2 regions of the Agrobacterium sp. GW821-FHT14E08 genome follow, and region 1 is predicted to be linked to the other one. Evidence: predicted binding sites of a transcription regulator. Region 1 holds the regulator's gene; the other holds the start of a gene.
The links. The regulator HrcA, encoded in region 1, represses chaperone genes, less so after heat shock. The targets are predictions, from matches to a motif close to GTTAGCACTCNCNNNNNGNGAGTGCTAAC.

Region 1 (7,704 bases):
GGCTTCGGATAAATCCGCTGCGATAACGGCTGACAGCGACGACTGGTACGGTGAGCGCGCCGCCAATCTTGGCGAACAGCTGGATACCAGCTTTGAAAACGTCTTTCCCGACGACGGCGAACCCAGAAAAGCCGACGCCCCCGAGCTGGCGGCCCAGTGGAAATCCATGCCCGGACAGGAATCCGGCGAAGGTTACGATCTGGACGACTTCGTTGCCGCAAAACAGAGCCTCGGCGACCATCTCAATCAGCAATTGCCGCTCGCCATTTCTTCCCCGGAGGAGCGGATGATCGCGGATGCGCTGATCGGCCAGCTCGACGAAACCGGCTATATCGCGACGGACGCTGTGGATGATGTCGCCGAACGGCTGGGAGCAACCCCATCCGCTGTTGAGCAGGTTTTGAAAACCCTTCAGGGCTTTGATCCTCCGGGCGTGTTTTCCCGCTCGCTGAGCGAATGTCTGGCAATCCAGCTCGCCCAGAAAGATCGGCTCGATCCGGCGATGCGGGCCTTTGTCGACAATCTGGAACTTCTGGCCAAACGGGACTTTGCGGCCCTGAAAAAACTTTGCGGCGTCGATGAAGAAGACCTTCTCGACATGCTGGCGGAAATCCGCACACTCAATCCACGCCCCGGCGCGGGCTACGATTCGACCGTTTCGGAGACAATCGTCCCCGATATCATCGTGCGCCCCTCTTCCACAGGCGGCTGGCTTGTGGAAATCAATCCCGAAACGCTGCCTCGCGTGCTCATCAACCAGACCTATTTCGCCGAGGTCTCACGGCACAAGGTTCGTCAGGGCGAGGATCAGGATTTTCTGGCCGAGTGCATGCAGACGGCCCATTGGCTCACCCGCAGCCTGGACCAGCGCGCCCGCACCATCATGAAGGTGGCAACCGAAATCGTTCGCCAGCAGGACGCCTTTCTCGTCAATGGCGTGGATCACCTGCGCCCGCTGAACCTGAAGACGGTGGCCGATGCGATCAAGATGCATGAATCCACCGTCAGCCGCGTGACGTCGAAAAAATACATGCTGACGCCGCGCGGTCTGTTCGAGCTCAAATATTTCTTCAGCGTGTCGATCAGTTCCGTGGAAGGCGGCGACAGCCATTCGGCGGAAGCGGTGCGCCACCGCATCAAGGGCATGATCGCGCAGGAGTCTGCCGACGCCGTGCTTTCCGATGACGATATCGTCGACAATCTGAAAAAGAGCGGCATCGATCTCGCCCGCCGCACCGTCGCCAAATATCGCGAGGCGATGAACATCCCCTCCTCCGTGCAAAGGCGCCGGGAAAAGAAAGCGCTGGCGAGGGCCTCAGCCTACTGAGCAGCGAAAGCGATCACGTTTTCAGGGCTCGGCTGCCGCATCCCGGCTGCACCATTGACTCTTGCCACGCCAGGGGCTAGAAGCCCGCCGCACACGTAAGCAAGGTCATTTGTAACGGATTCATCTCCACCGTCCATGGGCGTAAAATTCGAATGGGGGCTTTTTAAGGTCTTCGAAACGCTTGGATGCGCGCGCGGCTTGACGTAAGCTGGTACTCGCAAATCACTACAAAAAGGAAAATTTCCATGAGTGTGCGTGTATCTGGTAAACATATGGAGATCGGTGAATCTTTCCGTCAGCGGATTGAGGACAATATAGGTCTGGCGGTTACCAAATACTTCGATGGGGGGTATTCAGGCCAAGTGACCGTGGAGAAGTCGGGATCGCGTTTTGCCGCCGATTGCAAGCTGCATCTCGATACGGGCGTTGTATTGCATGCGGCGGGTCAGGCAAATGATCCGCAAGCGAGTTTCGATGCCGCCGCAGAGCGGATTGAAAAGCGCCTGCGTCGTTACAAGCGCAAGCTGAAAGATCATCATAGCGGCGCAAATGGCGTGATGCCGGAAATCGCCTATACGGTGATGGATGCTATTCCCGATGAGGATCACGAGGTCCCTGAAGATTACGCACCCACCATCGTGGCAGAGAGTTCGAAACAGATAAAGACAATGTCCGTTGCCAGCGCCGTGATGGCGCTCGACATGACGGACGAACCGGTTCTGCTCTTCCGCAGCCCGGGCAAGGAATATCTCAACATCGTCTACCGACGTCATGACGGCAATATCGGCTGGATCGACGCGGAAACGATCAAGAGCTGAACAGTCTGACAGGACTGTGGGAGGCAGGGCGCGAAAGCGTATCTGCCTCCCACATCGTCTCGATGGCATGAAGGAAAAAGAGAATGGCGTTGGCAGATTTGCTGCAACAAGATGCGATTATTCCCGCCCTCAAGGTGAATTCCAAAAAGCAATTGCTTCAGGAGCTGGCCGCAAAGGCAGCCAGAATTACCGGAGTCTCGGAACGGGAAGTTTTCGACGTCATCCTCCAGCGTGAAAAGCTCGGCTCCACCGGTGTGGGCCACGGCATCGCCATTCCGCATGGCAAGCTCAACAGCATCCATCAGATCACCGGCGTTTTCGCACGCCTTGAAACGCCGGTTGATTTCGAAGCACTGGACGACCAGCCGGTCGATCTGGTTTTCCTGCTGCTCGCGCCCGAGGGCGCCGGCGCGGATCACCTCAAGGCCCTGTCCAGAATTGCGCGCGCCCTGCGCGACCCCGAACTGGTGGCCAAGCTGCGCGCCACCGATTCCGATACGGCAATCTACGCCTTCCTCAATCAGGAGCAGGCGACGGCGGCCTGATCGCCGCTTCCCTGCTGGCCTCAGTTTTCATGACATAAAAAACGCGCCCTGAAGGCGCGTTTTTTATTGGGGTAAGAAGAGAATGCCTCAGGCATCCTTTTCATTGAGAGAAGACGTGCCCGGCTCGGCCGATGCGGATATCTCAACTTTCGGGCCGCCCTTGGCGACGCCAACCATGGCGGGGCGCAGGACCCGGTCGCCGATGGTGAAGCCGGCCTGAACCACCTGAACCACGGTATTGTTCGGAACCGCCGGGTTGGGGATTTCGAACATGGCCTGGTGGAAATTCGGGTCGAACTTCTGGCCTTCGGCATCGATCTTCTTGACGCCGTGGCGTTCCAGCGTCGACAGCATCGAGCGCTCGGTCATTTCCACGCCTTCAATCAGGCCGTTGAGACCAGCTTCGCCATTGGTCTTGAGTTCGTCGGGAATGGCCTCGAGAGCACGGCGAAGATTATCGGAAACGGCGAGCATGTCGCGCGCAAAACCGGCGAGCGAATAGGACTTGGCGTCCTTGACGTCACGCTCGGTACGGCGACGAAGATTGTCCATTTCGGCCGCGAGGCGCAGGAACTTGTCGCGCAGATCGGCATTTTCAGACTTCAGCAGCTCGACCGGATCGGGTTCGGCGATTTCAGACGGCTCTTCCCCGGCAAGCGTGGGTTCGACAAACTCTTCGGCGACATCAGCGTCAGGTCCGGGCTTTTTTGTATCGTCGGTCATGACGTTCTCCAGATTTGAATGTTGTTGGTTGCGCCCGATATCGAGGTTTGACGGGCAAAAATCAAGGCTTGCGGCGAAAAGCTTGCCGCATTCTCTGGCCTTGCGGGCTTATCCTATCTCTGCTTGCGGGAAAGGCGGGCCATGATCTGCGCGGTATAGTCCACCATAGGCACGATACGGGCGTAATTGAGCCTGGTGGGACCAATGACGCCGACCGCACCCACAACGCGATTTTCCTCATCTCGGTAGGGCGCGACAATCAGCGAGGAACCGGACAGCGAAAACAGCTTGTTTTCCGAACCGATGAAAATCCTGACCCCCGAGCCGCTTTCCGCGAGATTGAGGATTTCGATGAGGTTTTCCTTGCGCTCGAGATCGTCGAACAGCAGGCGCACGCGATCAATGTCTTCCTCGCCGGCGAGACCCTCAAGCAGGTTGGAGCGCCCGCGCACGATGAGGCGGCCGAGCTTGCCCTCCTCATTGTCGCCCGCCCAGACGGCCAGGCCGCGCTCGATGAGATCCTGCGCCAGCGTGCCGAGCTCCGATTGCAACTCCGCCTGCTGCCTCTGGAACTGAGTTCGCAACTCCTGCAGCGTCTGGCCGGACAGATGCGCATTGATGAAATTCGCCGCCTCTATCAATTGCGACGAGGAAATGCCCGCAGGTAACTCGATGATGCGGTTTTCGACCTGATTGTGGTCGCCCACCAGCACGGCAAGCGCCTTGGTGGGTTCCAGCCGGATGAATTCCACATGTTTGAGGATGACGTCGTTCTTGGCCGTCAGCACGAGGCCAGCGCCGCGCGACATGCCTGATAACATGCGGCTCGCCTCCGTCAGCAGCCCTTCCAGCGATTGCTCGTGGCCGGCGACCGGGCCGATCTGCCGGTCGATGTTTGCCCGTTCCTCAGCAGGCAGATCGCCCACCTGCATGAAGGCGTCAACGAAGAAGCGTAGTCCCGTCTGGGTGGGCAGGCGTCCGGCGCTGATATGCGGCGAATAGATGAGGCCCAGCTCCTCCAGATCGCTCATCACGTTGCGGACGGAAGCCGGCGAGAGCGACATGGGCAGCAGCCGCGACAGGCTGCGCGACCCCAGGGGTTCACCCGTGTCGAGATAACCTTCAACGATGCGCCGGAAAATCTCCCGCGACCGTTCATCCAGCAGCGATGCCTGATCTTTTGAAAGCGGTGCAGAAAAGCCCATCTCGTCCGTTCTTTGTCATCCAAATCCTGTTTGCATCAATATAATGCGTCGCGCCGCCGCGGCAAAACGGAAATTGGCTTTGCAAATGCCCGGGCCTCGCCTTAGAAGGCAGGAACCAACATGGAGAGTGGATCATATGCGGCCTTCAGGCAGAAAAACCGATCAGATGCGCAAGGTTTCCTTCGAGCGCAATTTCTCGAAACATGCCGAAGGCTCCTGTCTGGTCAAATTCGGCGACACGCATGTGCTCGTCACCGCAAGCCTCGAGGAAAAGACGCCGCCGTGGCTGCGCAACAGCGGCAAGGGCTGGGTCACCGCCGAATACGGCATGCTGCCGCGCTCCACCCATGAGCGCATGAAGCGTGAGGCCGCTTCCGGCAAGCAGGGCGGCCGCACCCAGGAAATCCAGCGCCTCATCGGCCGCTCGCTGCGTGCGGTGGTCGACTTGCAGGCGCTCGGGGAGCGCCAGATCAGCATCGACTGCGACGTCATTCAGGCCGATGGCGGCACACGCACCGCCTCCATCACCGGCGCATGGATAGCCCTCCATGATTGCCTGAAGTGGATGGAAACCCGCAACATGATCAAGGTCGAGAAGGTCCTCAAGGATCATATCGCGGCGATCTCCTGCGGTATCTTCGCAAAACAGCCGGTTATCGATCTCGATTATCTGGAGGATTCCTCCGCTGAGACCGACGCGAATTTCGTCATCACCGGCTCCGGCGGCATCGTCGAGGTTCAGGGAACGGCGGAAGGCGCCCCCTTCTCCGAAGAGGAATTCCTGACGCTGCTTAGCCTTGCCAAGACGGGCTGCGGCGAACTGGTCGCCCTTCAGAAACAGGCGATCGCCTGAGCCACGGGAAAACGTCATGCGCAAGCTCGATACCAGAACGATCGTCGTCGCCAGCCACAACAAGGGCAAGATCGCCGAAATCGCCGACCTGATCGGACCTTTCGGCTTCTCTGCCAAGTCGGCCGCCGAGCTGAATTTCGAAGAGCCGGATGAAACGGGCACCACCTTTGAGGACAATGCCGCCATCAAGGCGCTTGCCTCCGCAAAGGCATCGGGTCTGCCCGCCTTGTCCGACGATTCCGGTCTGGTCATCGATGCGCTGGATGGAGCACCCGGCGTCTATACCGCCAATTGGGCAGAGACGGCCGATGGCACGCGCGACTTCGCCATGGCCATGCAGAAGGTTGAAGATGCGCTTGCCGAGCGTGGCGCATCAAAGCCCGAAGATCGCACGGGTCGGTTCGTGAGCGTGCTTTGCCTCGCCTGGCCGGATGGGCATGTCGAATATTTCCGTGGCGAGGTGGAGGGCACTGTTGTGTGGCCGCCGCGCGGAACGAGCGGTTTCGGTTATGACCCCGTCTTCAAACCCGAAGGCTATGACACTACATTCGGTGAGATGACAGCGGACGAAAAACACGGCTGGAAGCCGGGTGACGCGGCAGCGCTGTCGCATCGCGCCCGCGCCTTTAAAAAATTCGTAGAAACCTGCCTGGAGGCATGAACCCGATGGTCGGGGAGCATCATTTTTCTGCCCCCGGCGCATCGCTTCTGCCGGATACGGGCGATCCCGGCTTCGGGATCTATCTGCATTGGCCCTTCTGTGCGGCCAAATGTCCCTATTGCGATTTCAACAGCCATGTCCGCCACCGCCCGGTAGATCAGGAACGGTTTACGGCTGCCTTTCTCCGTGAAATGGAACATATGCGGGCATTGAGCGGCCCGCGCGTCGTCACCAGCATCTTCATGGGCGGCGGCACACCATCGCTGATGGACCCGCAGACCGTGGGGGCGCTTCTTGATGGCGTCTCGCGCTTCTGGCATGTGCCCGACGGTATCGAGATCACGATGGAGGCGAACCCTTCCAGCGTTGAGGCGGAGCGCTTTCGTGGCTATCGGGCAGCGGGTGTCAACCGCGTCTCGCTCGGCGTACAGGCGCTGAACGATCGGGACCTGAAGTTCCTTGGCCGCCTGCATGATGTTGCCGATGCCTTGAAAGCCATAAGGCTGGCGCGGGAGATTTTCCCGCGCATGTCCTTCGATCTCATCTATGCCCGCCCGAACCAGACGGTGGCCGAATGGGACGCCGAACTGAAGGAGGCGGTTTCCTATGCCGTCGACCATCTGTCGCTCTACCAGTTGACCATTGAGGAAGGCACGCCCTTTTACGGGCTGCACAAGGCAGGCAAGCTCATCGTGCCGGATGGAGAGCATTCAGCCGTGCTTTATGAGGCGACGCAGGAAATCACCGAGCGTTACGGCATGCCGGCCTATGAGGTTTCCAACCATGCCCGGCCCGGCGCGGAAAGCCGCCACAACCTCACCTATTGGCGTTATGGCGATTATGCCGGCATTGGCCCCGGCGCGCATGGACGCCTGACGAGAGGCGCTTCCAAGCTCGCAACCGCCACCGAGCGGCATCCGGAAAACTGGCTCGAAACCGTTGAGCGGGAAGGCCACGGCATGGTCGACCAGGAAATGCTTGGCGTGGATGAGCAGGCAGACGAATTGCTGCTGATGGGGCTTCGCCTGCGCGAGGGTATCGATCTTGCCCGCTGGAGCGATCTGTCCGGCCGCGATCTCGACCCGGAAAAGGAAGAATTCCTTCTCCAGCACGGTTTCGTGGAAAGGCTCGGCAATTCCCGCCTGCGCTGCACGCCTTCCGGCATGCTCATTCTGGATGCGGTGGTGGCCGACCTCGCCTGCTGACCTGCGGGACCCGAAAAGCCAATAAAAAAGCGGCCCAGAGGCCGCTGAGGGTAACAACGCAGTAGGAAAACCTCTCCTCGCGTCGTGCTCGGGCCTGTCCCGAGCATCTGCAAACGATTGACTTTCCGAAACGTGGTTGAATCCTCGGGGCGAGCCCGAGGATGACATCGCGTGTCAGGATATGATTGCCAAAAAGCTGAAGCGGCCCGAAGGCCGCTTTTATTAGGCGTTGTTTTCGTTGATCAGGCGCTTCAGCAGCTCAACCTCATGGCCGAGCTTGGTATCGCCGGAAATCAATTCCTCGATCTTGCGCACCGCGTGGAGAACCGTGGTGTGGTCGCGACCGCCGAAACGGCGACCGATCTCG
Region 2 (7,704 bases), 350 kb from region 1:
TGCATCTCGGCGTCGAGCAGGATTTCCGCCCGGCGAAGAAAGCCCATCCGGCCTTTCTGGTCGATGATATGGCAACCTTGCGAAAAACACTTGAAACAGCAGGCTGCCATGTGGTTGAGGATGAGCCGCTTGAAGGGTATCACCGGTTTTATGTCCATGATCCCTTCGGAAACCGCATCGAAATGATGCAGCCGCTCGAACCGTGACGAAAAGTACCGTTCCATGCCCCTGATCGACATGCCGGAATTTTCCGGAGAGCTACTGGAAGAATTCGCCGCGCGCCGCACGAGCCGCGTGAACACGCCCGTCATCCAGCCCGCCGAACCCTTTCTGGATATGGCCGGCGAGGATTTGCGCCGCCGTATCTTCATGACGGAAAGCGAAACGGGCGAGAGCCTGTGTCTGCGCCCCGAATTTACCATCCCGGTCTGCCTGCGCCATATCGAAACGGCGACCGGAACGCCGAAGCGTTATTCCTATCTCGGCGAAGTCTTCCGCCAGCGCCGCGAAGGTGCCAACGAGTTTTACCAGGCCGGTATCGAAGATCTCGGCGATACCGATATCGCCGCCGCCGATGCCCGTGCCGTCATTGACGCCACCGGCATTCTGCAGCGCCTGCTGCCGGGCCGCTCGCTTGCCGTCACGCTGGGCGATCAGCAGGTGTTCGAGGCGGTGGTTGCCGCCCTTGGCCTACCGCTCGGCTGGCAGAAGCGGCTGGTGCAGGCATTCGGCGATATGGCGCAGCTTGACGCGTTGCTGGAAAGCCTTGTGCATCCCAAGCCGATGACCGGCCTCGATGCCCGCGTCGCTGGCCTGCTGGCGACGGGCGACGAGGCGGTGCTGGTCGATTATCTCGATACGGTGATGCAGGAAACCGGCTATTCCACCAATGCCAGCCGTGCGCCGCAGGAAATCGCCCGCCGCCTGCGGGAAAAACTGGCTCTTGCCGCCACGCGCCTGCCGGATGAAAGCTTCGCGCTGCTAAAGCAGCTCCTGGCCCTGAAGGCGCCTCTGCCGCAGGCATCGCAGGTTCTGGCGGATTTTGCTGCAAAGGCGAAGCTGAAGCTGGATGGCGCGCTTTCCGCCTTCGATAAACGCGTCGCAGCGCTTGCCAATGCCGGTGTCGATCTCGAAACCGTCACCTATGGCGCGGCCTTCGGTCGTCCGCTCGATTATTATACGGGCCTCGTATTCGAGGTGGTGGAAGCGGGTGGAGACAGCGTGCTGGCCGGCGGCGGCCGTTTCGACCGGCTGCTGACCCTGCTCGGCGCACAGGAAAAAATCCCGGCCGTGGGCTTCTCGCTCTGGCTGGATCGCATCGAAACGGTGCGCGGGAGCGACAAGCCATGATCACCATCGCATTGCCCTCCAAGGGCCGGATGAAGGAAGATGCCTCCGCCGTTCTGGAACGCGCCGGGCTGAAAGTCGCGGCCGTCGGCAATGACCGTTCCTATCGCGGCCGCATCGAAGGGCGCGACGATATCGAGATCGCCTATCTCTCGGCCTCCGAGATCGCCCGCGAGATCGGCGCCGGTACGGTGGATTTCGGCGTGACGGGAGAGGACCTTGTGCGCGAAGGGCTGACCAATGCCGATGCGCAGGTGGAGTTCTGCGCCCGCCTCGGTTTCGGCCATGCGGATGTCGTGGTCGCCGTGCCGGAAATCTGGCTGGATGTGGACAGCATGGCCGATCTCGGCGATGTCGCTTCGGAGTTCCGCGCCCGCCATGGCCGCAGGCTTGCCATCGCCACCAAATATTGGCGGCTGACGCAGCAGTTCTTTTCGCGCCAGCACGGCATTCAGCTTTATCGCATCGTCGAAAGCCTTGGCGCGACCGAAGGTGCACCGGCGGCGGGGCAGGCGGATATCATCGTTGATATCACCTCGACCGGCTCGACGCTGAAGGCCAACCACCTGAAAATTCTCTCTGACGGCATCATCGTCAGTTCGGAAGCCTGCTTTGTGCGTGCCCGCAAGCCGGAACACGAAGGCGATGCGGCGGTTCAGGAGATCGCCTCGCGCATCAGGGCTGTGGTCTGACCACGCAAAACAAAAAGCCGCCGGAGCGATCCGGCGGCTTTTTTATTGGTCGATCTGTTGTTTGGCTTATGCGTGGGCCACAGCCGCGCCGCGCTTAGCGTCGACGGAGTAGGCGCCGGGACCGAAGGCGGCAAGCAGGATGTAAGCGCCGGCAAGGGTGATGTTCTTCACCATCATGATGCCGTTCAGCGTGTTGATCCAGCCAAGAGCCGGCTCAGGCCAGCCGGGAACGGCAACGGTGCCGCTGTGGAACACCAGACCGGTGAAGACGCAGAAGACGGCAAGCGCCCAGGCGGCGATCTTGGTCTGGAAACCAGCGAGAATGGCAAGGCCGGCAACAAGTTCGAACAGGCCTGCAATATAGGCAAGCGCGGTTGCGGCGGGCAGGCCGGCGCCCGTGATCATGCCGGCCGTGCCGGCCGGATCGGTGAGCTTGCCGAAGCCCGATGTGATGAAGATGAAGGAAAGCAGAATGCGGGCGATGAGAACGAGAACGTTCTGGCTGCTGGACATGGAAATCTCCGGTAATTGATCGGCGTGTCGCCGGTTAAGCTGCAGGGCGATGTCTGGAGATATCAATGGCGGAAAATCACCCGTCCATAAAGATGAACAAGAGGAGACGATTTGTCGTCATTTTGTGAACGATGGCGAGCCTTCGGCAGGTTATTCAGGCGGCGAAGCGAATATCTTCGAAACGCGGAAACAGGAAAAGCCCGGAAATTCGCCCCTGCCGATCGTCTTCAAAACCGGCGGATTCACCCATGCAGATAACGGGCTGGCGCATTGTCGGAAGGATGAAGAGGTTGGTGGAAAAGCAGAATCGTGAAGGCGCAGTGGAGGCCTGCTCGAAAAGTTCCAGCACGCGGGCATGGTCGCTGCGATCGTAGCAGCGGACAAGGCTGAGCAGACCGCACTCGCCGGGGGGCAGGCCGTGCATGAAGGAGGCCTGTTCGCCAAGCCTGATGACGCCGCTTGAAAGATCGCTGCTCCACTCTTCCGAAATGAAGAAATTGGACAGGGTTCTGGGATCGGGCGTGGTCGTCACGGCCGCAGGCAGAGCATCGTTGCGTCTTGAGATTTCGAACAAATCGCGCCCCCGCATGAACATCGTACCAGCGACGCAATTTCAAGCGTCACTGCCAAGTTGAACTTCCACCGCCACCCGCAGTCGAAACTTTTAGCCAGGCATCGAACCCCTTCAATGCTTGCGTCCCGTCGCGGCACCCTTACGGGGGCTGACTTATAGTTTATTTTCTCTTACCCACAACAACCAGTCAGAGAGAAAATCAAAAATATTATGTGTTCCTTCATCGCAATCGCGAAATATATGAAAAAAGACAACTATGTGTCGAATTTATAGGCCGGTGAGGGCGAAAATCCGCCTCATCTGCGATTGTGATTCGCCCTTAGCGGTGTCCTATTATTGCATGCACTTCCAAAAACAAGCCGGCTAAGGCTATTTGTGTCCCAAAAGGATACAATATTTTGGAGCCTATCGCACGCGTGGAGTATTTTGCTGCTCCGAAGACCGCCCTTTCTTAATTCCGGTGACAGGATTGATTGGAAGTCCATGCCGCCCGTCTGGCGCGCTTGCGACGCCGGACCACTCAAAAGGCATGGGCGGCAAAGAAAAAGGGCGATCCGAAGACCGCCCTTTCGTAATTCCGGTGACAGGATTGATTGGAAGTCCATGCCGCCCGTCTGGCGCGCTTGCGACGCCGGACCCCTCAAAAGGCATGGGCGGCAAAGAAAAAGGGCGATCCGAAGACCGCCCTTTCGTAATTCCGGTGACAGGACTGATTAGAAGTCCATGCCGCCCATGCCGCCGCCCGGCATTGCCGGCATTGCAGCTTCCTTCTTCGGAAGCTCGGCGATCATGGCTTCGGTGGTGATCAGCAGCGAAGCAACCGAAGCTGCGTTCTGCAGAGCCGTGCGAACAACCTTGACCGGGTCGACGATGCCGAGCTGGATCAGGTCGCCATATTCGCCGGTCTGGGCGTTGTAGCCGTAGTTGTCTTCGTTCTTGTCGAGGATCTTGCCAACAACGATGGAAGCTTCGTCACCAGCGTTTTCTGCGATCTGGCGAACCAGAGCCTGCAGAGCCTTGCGAACGATGTTGATGCCAGCTTCCTGGTCGTCGTTTGCACCCTTGGCAGTGATCTTCGTGGAGGAACGCAGCAGGGCAACGCCGCCGCCCGGTACGATGCCTTCCTGAACGGCAGCGCGCGTCGCGTTGAGAGCGTCGTCGATGCGGTCCTTCTTTTCCTTCACTTCAACTTCCGTCGAACCGCCAACGCGGATCACGGCAACGCCGCCAGCGAGCTTGGCAAGACGTTCCTGCAGCTTTTCGCGGTCGTAGTCAGAAGTGGTTTCCTCGATCTGCGCCTTGATCTGGGCAACGCGGCCTTCGATGTCCGACTTCTGGCCGGCACCGTCGACGATCGTGGTGTTTTCCTTGGAGATCGAAACCTTCTTCGACTTGCCGAGCATGTCGAGGGTAACGCTTTCGAGCTTGATGCCGAGGTCTTCGGAAATGACGGTACCACCGGTCAGGATGGCGATGTCTTCCAGCATGGCCTTGCGGCGGTCGCCGAAGCCCGGAGCCTTGACGGCAGCGATCTTGAGGCCGCCACGCAGCTTGTTGACGACGAGCGTTGCAAGAGCTTCGCCTTCGACGTCTTCAGCGATGATGACGAGCGGCTTGCCGGTCTGAACGACGGCTTCGAGAACCGGCAGCATGGCCTGGAGGTTCGAGAGCTTCTTTTCGTGCAGAAGGATGTAGGCGTCTTCGAGGTCCGCAACCATCTTTTCCGGGTTGGTCACGAAGTAGGGCGACAGGTAGCCGCGGTCGAACTGCATGCCTTCGACGACTTCGAGTTCGGTTTCAGCGGTCTTGGCTTCTTCAACGGTGATGACGCCTTCGTTGCCGACGCGCTGCATTGCTTCAGCAATGTCGAGACCGATCTGACGCTCGCCGTTTGCAGAGATCGTGCCGACCTGCGCAACTTCTTCAGACGTGTTGATCTTCTTGGCCTTGGCCTGAAGGTCCTTGACGACTTCAGCAACGGCCAGATCGATACCGCGCTTCAGGTCCATCGGGTTCATGCCGGCAGCAACTGCCTTTGCACCTTCGCGAACGATGGCCTGGGCCAGAACCGTTGCGGTGGTGGTGCCGTCACCGGCGATGTCGTTGGTCTTGGAAGCGACTTCGCGAACGAGCTGCGCGCCCATGTTCTCGAACTTGTCTTCCAGTTCGATTTCCTTGGCGACGGAAACGCCGTCCTTGGTGATGCGCGGTGCGCCGAAGGACTTGTCGATAACGACGTTACGACCCTTCGGGCCGAGGGTGACCTTCACTGCATCAGCGAGAATGTCGACGCCCTTGAGCATCTTTTCGCGCGCTGTGCGGCCGAATTTGACTTCTTTGGCTGCCATTTTCAAAACTCCTGGTTTCGAATGGCCGGACAGGGTCCGGCTTGAAATTTAAGGAAGGACGGGTTCGGCTAAATCAGCCGATGATACCCATGATGTCGGCTTCCTTCATGATCAGAAGGTCTTCGCCGTCGAGCTTGACTTCGGTGCCCGACCACTTGCCGAACAGGACGCGATCGCCAACCTTGACGTCGAGAGCGACGACCTTGCCGGCCTCATCGCGCGCGCCGGAGCCAACAGCGACGATTTCGCCTTCCTGCGGCTTTTCCTTGGCGGTATCGGGAATGATGATGCCGCCCTTGGTCTTTGCTTCGGATTCAACGCGACGAACGACGACGCGATCGTGAAGCGGGCGGAAATTGGTGCTTGTCATTGCCTAATCCCTCGATCAAATGACTTCACGAACCCTTGGAGGCTCGCGTGATGGGTGTTAGCACTCACCTTGTTGGAGTGCCAGCGAAGCCGAGATAAGGAGGCGTTCTGCCGGAGTCAAGAACGCGCTGTCGGAAAAATTTTATGCGCTATGGTTATCAGCGTTCCATGACAGAAATTTCTGCGTACTAAGCGACGGCGGCAAACCACACCCTATTTGCAATTCGCTGCCTTTTCGGGCCTAGCGAGGTTTTATGTTCGGACGGTGGCGGGCGGGCAGACGGAAGGTTTGTCATTGCTTTTTTTCTTGCCATCGGCGTCCCGCTTTGCGATGTCACGCACACCCTCTTCTCGCATCCGGAAAGCATCTCATGGCCCATCGCATTCTCACCCTCGGCGAAATAACTGATGGGTTCGACGTTATTCTTTCGGATGTCTGGGGCGTGCTGCACAATGGTGTCAGCGCCTTTCCGGATGCGGCGGTTGCACTGCACGAAGCGCGCAAGGCCGGCAAGACGGTGGTGCTCATCACCAATTCGCCGCGCCCCGCTCCCGGCGTCATTGCCCAGCTTCGCGTTCTCGGCGTTCCGGATGAGGCCTATGACCGCATCATCACCTCCGGTGACGTCACACGCGGCCTGATCGCGGAAGGCCCGAAAAAAGTCTTCCTGCTCGGCCCGGAACGCGATCTGCCGCTGCTGGAGGGTCTGGATGTCGAGCGGGTTAGCGAAGCGGAAGCGCAATCCGTCGTCTGTACCGGTTTCTTTGATGACGAGACGGAAACGCCGGAAGATTATACAGAAATGCTCAAGGGCTTCATCGCCCGCGGGGCGCCGATGATCTGCGCCAATCCCGATCTGGTGGTGGAGCGCGGTGAGCGCATCATTCCCTGCGCCGGCGCCATGGCCGCCTATTATGAACAGCTGGGCGGCGAGGTCCGCATTGCCGGCAAGCCGCATATGCCGATCTACGAAGCCTGCCTCGCGGCGGCGAAAGAAGTGCGCGGCGCCTTCCCCAAGGATCGCGTGCTCGCGATCGGCGACGGCATGCCGACGGATGTGAAGGGCGCGATTGCGAGCGGCCTCAACCTTCTTTATATCAGCGGCGGCATTCACGCCGCCGAATATACGCTGAACGGTCAAACGGACGAGGCGCTTCTGAACGCCTATCTCAAGGGGCAGGGCGCGGCTCCCGGCTGGTGGATGCCCCGTCTTGCTTAAAGGGCGTCTGGCTTAAGCTGGCGCAAAAATGGATCGACTGCCATGACCGTCTTTCATCGCAATGAAAAAAAGGAGCCGCTGCCGGACAATCTTCGCGGCGGCGTCATCGCGATCGGCAATTTCGATGGCGTGCATCGCGGCCACCGCGCCGTTCTGGATCGCGCGCTGGAACTGGCCGAGGCGCGTGGTGTTCCCGCGCTGGTACTGACTTTTGAACCGCATCCCCGTTCCGTGTTCCGCCCGGAAACGCCGGTCTTTCGCCTCACCCCCGCACCTCTGAAGGCGCGCATTCTCGAAGCCATCGGTTTCCGCTCCGTGATCGAATACCCCTTCGACCGGGAATTCTCGCAGCGTTCGGCGGAGGAATTCGTCCAATCCATTCTGGTCGACTGGCTCCATGCCAGCGCTGTCGTCACCGGCTTTGATTTTCATTTCGGCAAGGGCCGCGAAGGTGGTCCGGCCTTTCTGATGGCCGCCGGCAAGCGCCACGACTTCGACGTGACACTGGTGGATGCCTTCCGCGACGAGGGTGCGGATGTCGTTTCCTCCAGCCGTATCCGCTCGCTCTTATGCGAGGGCGATGTGGCGGGTGCGGCCGGATTGCTGGGTTACCGCTTCACGGTGGAAAGCGAAGTCATCGG

Region 2: groES (co-chaperone GroES) is a predicted target of HrcA. The motif match lies at 5,901-5,929, and genes of this name have one in related genera.

The regions. Positions count from the first base shown of each region.
Region 1 is NZ_JBXAPJ010000002.1:566,590-574,293, forward strand. It holds gene rpoN (RNA polymerase factor sigma-54) at 1-1,327, shown strand, start outside; gene hpf (ribosome hibernation-promoting factor, HPF/YfiA family) at 1,573-2,145, shown strand; gene ptsN (PTS IIA-like nitrogen regulatory protein PtsN) at 2,229-2,690, shown strand; gene grpE (nucleotide exchange factor GrpE) at 2,778-3,413, opposite strand; gene hrcA (heat-inducible transcriptional repressor HrcA) at 3,527-4,618, opposite strand; gene rph (ribonuclease PH) at 4,755-5,471, shown strand; gene rdgB (RdgB/HAM1 family non-canonical purine NTP pyrophosphatase) at 5,488-6,132, shown strand; gene hemW (radical SAM family heme chaperone HemW) at 6,138-7,337, shown strand; gene dnaA (chromosomal replication initiator protein DnaA) at 7,560-7,704, opposite strand, start outside.
Region 2 is NZ_JBXAPJ010000002.1:214,220-221,923, reverse strand. It holds gene AC1ROR_RS09865 (VOC family protein) at 1-206, shown strand, start outside; gene AC1ROR_RS09860 (ATP phosphoribosyltransferase regulatory subunit) at 223-1,350, shown strand; gene hisG (ATP phosphoribosyltransferase) at 1,347-2,039, shown strand; gene AC1ROR_RS09850 (DoxX family protein) at 2,106-2,552, opposite strand; gene AC1ROR_RS09845 (hypothetical protein) at 2,707-3,141, opposite strand; gene groL (chaperonin GroEL) at 3,840-5,474, opposite strand; gene groES (co-chaperone GroES) at 5,548-5,844, opposite strand; gene AC1ROR_RS09830 (TIGR01459 family HAD-type hydrolase) at 6,215-7,063, shown strand; gene AC1ROR_RS09825 (bifunctional riboflavin kinase/FAD synthetase) at 7,106-7,704, shown strand, end outside.